DNA from 2 places in the Selenomonas sp. oral taxon 136 genome. Region 1 is predicted to be linked to the other one. Evidence: riboswitches for the same ligand, from Rfam matches in the RefSeq annotation. Region 1 holds a riboswitch; the other holds the start of a gene.
What was found. A riboswitch is a leader RNA that binds a small molecule or an ion and turns the genes downstream of it on or off. The one in region 1 is predicted to bind thiamine pyrophosphate.

Region 1 (3,406 bases):
ATCGTGTTCCCTCCTTAGAGCTTCGTGATTCTGCTGTGTGCCGAGAGTTCTTCGTCCGTCATGCAGTAAATGCTGTCTATGATCCGTGTGCGGTACGTGGCATTGCCGTCGCGCTCCCCCATCTGCGCACATGCGATCTCCCCCGCAACGCCCATCAGGGCAACAGTCTCGGCAACGGACGCGAGAAGTCCCAGAGGCTCAACAGCGAGAGCTGCCGCAAGGAGGGCGGAGAGTTGACAGCCCGTCCCCGTGACCCGCCCCATTTCGGCGCGCCCATTTCGGACAGCATACACGGTCACACCATCCGTCACAAGGTCGATGGCACCCGTAACGACAACGATCACCTCCGCGCGTGCCGCAAAGCCGCGCAGGAAGTCCGCCGTCGCCGCGAGAGTCTCCTCGGTGACGGCATCCGCTGCGCTCGCGTCGACGCCCTGTGTTGTGCCGCTCCCGATCGCCAGTGTACGAATCTCGGAGATGTTGCCGCGCACGACGGTCAGATGCACCTCATCGAGGATACGCAGAGCGGTCTCGGTGCGCAGTCTGCTTGCCCCCGCGCCGACGGGATCGAGCACAACAGGATGTCCGAGAGCGCGTGCGTGTTTGCCTGCCGCAATCATGCTCGGGATGGTACGCGCGTTGAGTGTGCCGATGTTGAGGCAGAGTCCCGCGCAGAGGGCGGTAATCTCCTCCACCTCCTCCGGATCGTCCGCCATGATGGGACGCGCACCGATGGCGAGCAGGACGTTTGCAACGTCGTTGACGGTGACGTAGTTGGTGATGCAGTGGACGAGCGGGGAGGCCGCGCGGATTTGGTTGAGGGTTGATGAGGTCATCGCAGTTTTTCCTTTCTTATGCTGCACGTTTTCCAAAGATACGATTTGCCGCGAGTGCAAGCAAAAGCGTGATTGCCATGGTCGGGAGGGTGCTGCCGACGGGGGTATCGAGTGTCATAAGATAGCGATAGCAGAGAAAGCCGATGAACCAGACAGCGAGGTTGACCGTGTGGACAGAGCGTCCCACCGCATCCTCGCGCAGGAGGAAGTAGCTCGCGATCTGGACGGCAATCATCGGGGCAAAGACCGAGCCGATGATGTAGAGGAAGCCAGTGATGTCGTCCATCGGATAGAGCGATGCCGCAACCGCACCGAGGATGGTCACGCCGATGCCGACGGTGCGCCCTGAGACGGAGCGCACGATGCTCTCGCTTGAGACACCCGCCGAGTACGCATCGAGATACGTCGTGGTGACGGTAGAGAGGATGACAACGCCGAGCCCCGCCACACCAAGCCCCGCATGCAGCATGATCTGCGCGATGTCCGACTCGCCCGTGAGAATCGCCGCCCCCATGCCGATGAAGTACATCCAGCAGCTGACGAGCCCGTAGACGAGTGCGCTCACGGCGGCAGCGGTGGCGGGTCTCTCTGCCTCGCGCGTGTAGTCCGAGATGAGCGGCAGCCATGAGAGCGGCATCGCAATCGAGAGCTCGAGTGCCATCGCAAAGCTCATCGTCTCGCCTGCAGGAGATCCCGTCGCCTCCGCGCTGCCCCAAATGACAGAGCAGAGAAGTACGGTGAGCAGGAACAGCCCTGTCATGGCGACGGCGTTCACGCGCTCGATGCGCAGGATCCCGATCCGAATCCAAACAATAATCAGTATGCCGATGACAAGGCACCAGAGCCAATGCCCTGCATCCATCACCGTATTTGCCGCGAGTGCACCGTCGTAGATCATGATGCTCGTCCAGCCGACGAGCTGAAAGACGTTCAGTGCGGCGAAGAGCAGCCCGCCACGTGCACCGAACGCCATCTTGACCGTCTCCATCGCACTGCGGCGCGTACGTGCACCGATCAGCCCTGCAAGAAAAAGTAAAAAACAGCCAATGATGTGCCCGACTACAATGGCAATCCCGCCGTCGCGAAAGCCGAGCGGCGCGAAGAATGTGCCCGTGAGTATCTCCGCGAGCGAAACGCCCGCACCGAACCAGATCAGTGCATTTGCGGGGATACTTGTACGCTTGTCCATGTGAGCCTCCTTCTATGCAAAAACGCGGCTATGCCAACTGACATAGCCGCGCTATCTGCACATATATCCCTACGTTGGCATTATCCAAATCAGGTTATGGGTCGGGACGCATTGTCCCCTCTCAGCCGACTGCTGTCAGCTCCCCTATTCTATTGTTTGTTCCTTACTGTGCGCTCATCGAGAGTTCGATGAACTTGTTGCCGAGCTTGGCCTTCTGGAGGACTTCCTCGGTGATGTCCGCGCCCGCCTCGACGATGACGACGCCGTTGTCCATCTTGATGGTGCGCGTCGCCTTCTTGCCGAGGAGGAAGCGGCGGTGACGATCCTCGTTCGCGCGCTCTGCGTCCTTGGCCTCGTCCTCTGCCGGTGCCTCAGGGGCAGGCTCCTCTGCGGCAGGTGCGGGCTCCTCTGCCGGTGCCTCGGGGGCAGCCGTCTCCTCCGGAGCAGCCGGCTCTTCGGCAGGCGTCTCCTCCGTAGGGGCAGTCTCCTCGACCGGCTCAGCCGCAGCGGGCTCTGCTGCGGGGGCTGTCACAGCGGGTGCCGCCGGTGCAGACGCTGCATCAGATTTTTTTACGGCATCGCCCTCCGGCGAGATGACCGTGACTTCCTTTCCGAAGATGGCGACCTGATCTGCCGTGACCTCGGATGTCGATCCCTCAGGCGCAGTGATCTCGCATTTCTCAATGCTGCCGTCGTCACCGATGTAGATCTCTGTGATATTGCCCTGAATGACACCCGTGCGCGTGATCGCCTTTGTACCGATGACGCGGATGTTGTCGTCGAGCAGGGTTTCAAAATCTCCCGCCGCATCGAGCGTAAGGATGTTCTCGCTGTTGTTGATGGTGACGGCATCGTCACCGACGGCAATCACGTTATCGTAGGGGATGAGCTTGACTCCGCGATACCAGTCCTCGTCCTCAATCGTGATCGCTGCGACGATGCGGTTCGGCGCATCAATGAGGAGGGTCTTGCTCATGCCGAGCTCGCGCCCCTCTGTGATGCTGATGACGGGAAGTCCTAGGATGTCAACGCTTTTCTTCATATTTATTCCTCCATTTTCATAAAATGTCAGGTGTGATTGCCCGCCTGTCGGTCAGCCGCCGCCAGTACATCCTCCGGCACCTCGCCGAAGGGGAGCGCAGGGGTTCCCCGCGCGCGGAGCATATCCGAAACGGCGTGCAGGGTGCGGCGGGAGTGTCGAAACTCCTGCACCATGACGGCGTTCTTGGCAATGATGGGCAGCGCGAGCGCCTCGTCAAAGAGACGAAGCGCCTCGTCGTAGTTCCCCAGACGCTTGTAGAGGGTGGAGAGCTCGATGATGAGATATGGCATGTAGGAGTCCTGCGGGTACCGTGCGAGTGCCTTTCGGTAGGCGGCGACG
Region 2 (3,406 bases), 970 kb from region 1:
TCGCCAATATCGGCGGGACGGCATCCGCGCCTGTACTTGCCGGCACCTACTCGGGCTCACTGGTTCCCGTCGGCATCCTCATGGCGCTGATGGGCTACGTGATTGGTACACCGTTCGGCATTCTCGTTGCGCATATTATGGAAATGTTTGCGGGGTAAATCTCGTATCATTGATCAAAGGCATGCAGAAGGATTCGCTTTCTGCGTGCCTTATTTTTTATGAAGGAAATCTGCCTGCATTGTCGAATTAGAGCATCATGAATCTTTTTGAAGAGGTGACGGAATGATCAAAAAGGGAATTATCCTGGCAGGCGGCTCAGGGACGCGCCTTTATCCGCTGACGAAGGTCGTATCGAAGCAGCTCATGCCAATCTACGACAAGCCGATGATCTACTATCCGTTGAGCACGCTCATGCTTGCGGGCATACGGGACATCCTCATCATCACGACGCCGAGCGACAGTGAGCTCTATCAGAGCCTCCTCGGTGACGGAAGTCAGCTCGGTATTGCCATCTCGTATGCTGTACAGCCGAGTCCCGACGGACTGGCACAGGCATTTCTCATCGGTGCAGACTTTATCGGCGGCGAAGGATGTGCGCTCGTGCTGGGGGACAATATCTTCTACGGCTCGGATTTTGCGCAGGTGCTGCAGCAGGTGGTACAGCACGACACGGGGGCGACCGTGTTTGCCTACTACGTGTCCGATCCCGAGCGGTACGGCGTCGTCTCCTTTGATGCGGACGGCAGCGCACTCTCACTTGAGGAAAAACCAAAGCAGCCGAAGTCCAACTACGCTGTGACAGGACTTTACTTCTATGACCATGACATTGTCGACATTGCGCGCGCAGTACGCCCGTCGGCACGCGGGGAACTCGAGATCACCGATGTGAATATCGCCTATCTTACGGCAAAGAAACTCCGTGTGGAGCGGCTGCGGCGCGGTTATGCATGGCTGGATACGGGTACTCATGAGTCTCTCCTGTCGGCAGCGGCCTTTGTCCAGACCATCCAGGCGCGGCAGGGACTGAAGATCGCCTGCATCGAGGAGATCGCCTACCGCATGGGCTATATCGATGCCGAGCAGGTGCTCCGCCTTGCAGAACCGCTGGCAAAGAACGAATACGGCGTGTATCTGAAACGCATCGTGGATGAAATGTAGGGGATAGCATGAATGTCATTGAAACAGCACTGCCCGGGGTTATGATCATAGAGCCGCAGGTGTTTGGCGACGCACGCGGCTGGTTTATGGAGAGCTGGTCGGAAAAAAAAATGGAGGATGCGGGGATTCACGCCGCATTCGTACAGGACAATCACTCCTTTTCGGCACAGAAGGGGACGCTGCGCGGCCTGCACTATCAGCTGAACCCCATGGCACAAGCGAAACTCCTGCGCGCCTCGCGCGGTGCGATCTTCGACGTTGCCGTTGACATCCGCCGCAATTCGCCGACCTATGCGCAGTGGGTAGGAGCAGAACTCTCTGCGGAGAACTATCGGCAGCTCTTCATTCCGCGCGGCTTTGCCCATGGCTTTATCACGCTGACCGACGATGTGGAGGTGCAGTATAAGGCAGATAATCTCTATGCACCGGACTGTGATGGCAACATTCGATGGGACGATCCCACGATCGGTATTGCATGGCCGCTCACACCGACCGTCCTTTCGGAGAAGGACGCCGCCGCGCCGCTCCTCGCGGAGCGCAGTGAATTGAATTTCGTCTATGAGGCATAGAACAATGATTTCCTAGGTTGACACCTCATAGGAGAAGAACTATAATAAAAATACAAGGGGAGCCGAAAGGCTGAGAGTGGATTCGATCCTGACCCATAACCTGATTTGGATAATGCCAACGTAGGGAAATAGGCCTTTACTTTTAAGCGCATTCGAGCGTCATCCATTTCATTTTGGGTGGCGCTCTTTTTGTGCAGGCAAGTTGCATGAGGCGGCTTGTGTGTGATTCGGACGGAACGGGTTGGGAAAATGATGCAGCAGGAGGAAGCAGTCATGCTGGAAAGCTATTTGGACAACGTAAGAGAGAATGCACCGCTCGTGCATAACATCACCAACTATGTGACCGCAAATGATGTGGCGAATGCCATTCTGGCGGTTGGTGCAAGCCCCATCATGTCGGATGAGCCGGAGGAAGCCGCCGATATCACACGAATTTGTGACGGGCTGAACATCAATATCGGCACACTGCACAAGCAGTCCATCCGCGCGATGCATCTGGCCGGAAAACGCGCCATGGAGCTGGGTCATACGCTGCTTTTGGATCCGGTAGGCGCAGGCGCATCGAAGCTGCGCACTGAGACGGCGGCTGCCCTTATAGAGGAGCTGCACTTTACGGCAATTCGCGGCAACATATCGGAGATCAAGGCACTATGTCTTGGCAGCACGACGACAAAGGGAGTGGACGCAGATGCTGCGGATGCGGTTACTGAAGCGAATCTTGTAGATATGATTGCGTTTGCAAAGATGTGTGCGCAATCATGCGGAAGTGTTATCGCCATTACCGGTGCCATTGATTTGGTCGCTGATGCAGAGGCATGCTATGTCATCCGCAATGGGCGCAAAGAAATGAGCAGCATTACGGGAACGGGTTGTCAGCTCTCCGGCGTGATGACTGCCTTTTTGGCGGCAAACCCCGGCCATGCCTTAGCGGCTGCGGCTGCCGCTGTTGCTGCAATGGGACTCGCCGGCGAGATTGCGATGGAGTATATGACAGACGGTGATGGAAACGCCACATATCGGAATCGGATCATCGACGCGCTCTATCATATAACAGCGGAGCGTATGAATCAAGGAGAAAGGATCGAAATCCGATGATACGGCAGCGAGTGCAGACGAAGGCTCCATGCGAAACGAGCGGGGGCGACAGGAAAGAAGATGAATGAAATGCTTGTGAGGAAAGAAGACCTTCTCCTGTACGCGGTGACCGATCGTCGCTGGCTGCATGGGGGAAGACTGTATGATGCGGCAGAACGTGCGCTGCAAGGAGGTGCGACATTCCTTCAGCTGCGTGAGAAAAGCGCAGGGACAATGCCGCGCGCTTCCTTGCTGGAAGAAGCACGGGCGCTTCGCTTGCTTTGCCGGCGTTATCGTGTACCATTTGTGATTGATGATGATGTGGAGCTGGCCATGGCAATCGGCGCCGATGGCGTCCACGTGGGACAGAGCGATATGGAGGCAGGTGCAGCCAGACAACGCATAGGGAAGGACAAAATTCTCGGCGTCTCGGTACAGACGGTAAAGGAGGCGCGGATTGCCGCTGGGTGCGCTGCCGATTACTTGGGGGTGGGGGCTGTATTTCCTACCAACTCCAAGGAGGATGCCGAGGCTGTTCACTATGAAACGCTGAAAGAAATATGTTCAGCGACAGCAGTTCCCGTTGTCGCAATCGGCGGCATCAA

Region 2: it holds a riboswitch for thiamine pyrophosphate, as region 1 does, so the genes downstream of both, thiM (hydroxyethylthiazole kinase) here and cytX (putative hydroxymethylpyrimidine transporter CytX) in region 1, are expected to answer to the same signal.

The regions. Positions count from the first base shown of each region.
Region 1 is NZ_CP014239.1:1,030,015-1,033,420, forward strand. Features, by position in the region: gene thiD (bifunctional hydroxymethylpyrimidine kinase/phosphomethylpyrimidine kinase) at 1-2, opposite strand, end outside; gene thiM (hydroxyethylthiazole kinase) at 15-836, opposite strand; gene cytX (putative hydroxymethylpyrimidine transporter CytX) at 853-2,025, opposite strand; TPP riboswitch at 2,075-2,181, opposite strand; gene AXE86_RS04955 (PRC-barrel domain-containing protein) at 2,189-3,067, opposite strand; gene AXE86_RS04960 (tetratricopeptide repeat protein) at 3,094-3,406, opposite strand, start outside.
Region 2 is NZ_CP014239.1:1,998,508-2,001,913, forward strand. Features, by position in the region: gene AXE86_RS09545 (DUF819 family protein) at 1-158, shown strand, start outside; gene rfbA (glucose-1-phosphate thymidylyltransferase RfbA) at 283-1,158, shown strand; gene rfbC (dTDP-4-dehydrorhamnose 3,5-epimerase) at 1,167-1,727, shown strand; TPP riboswitch at 1,773-1,871, shown strand; gene thiM (hydroxyethylthiazole kinase) at 2,001-2,822, shown strand; gene thiE (thiamine phosphate synthase) at 2,883-3,406, shown strand, end outside.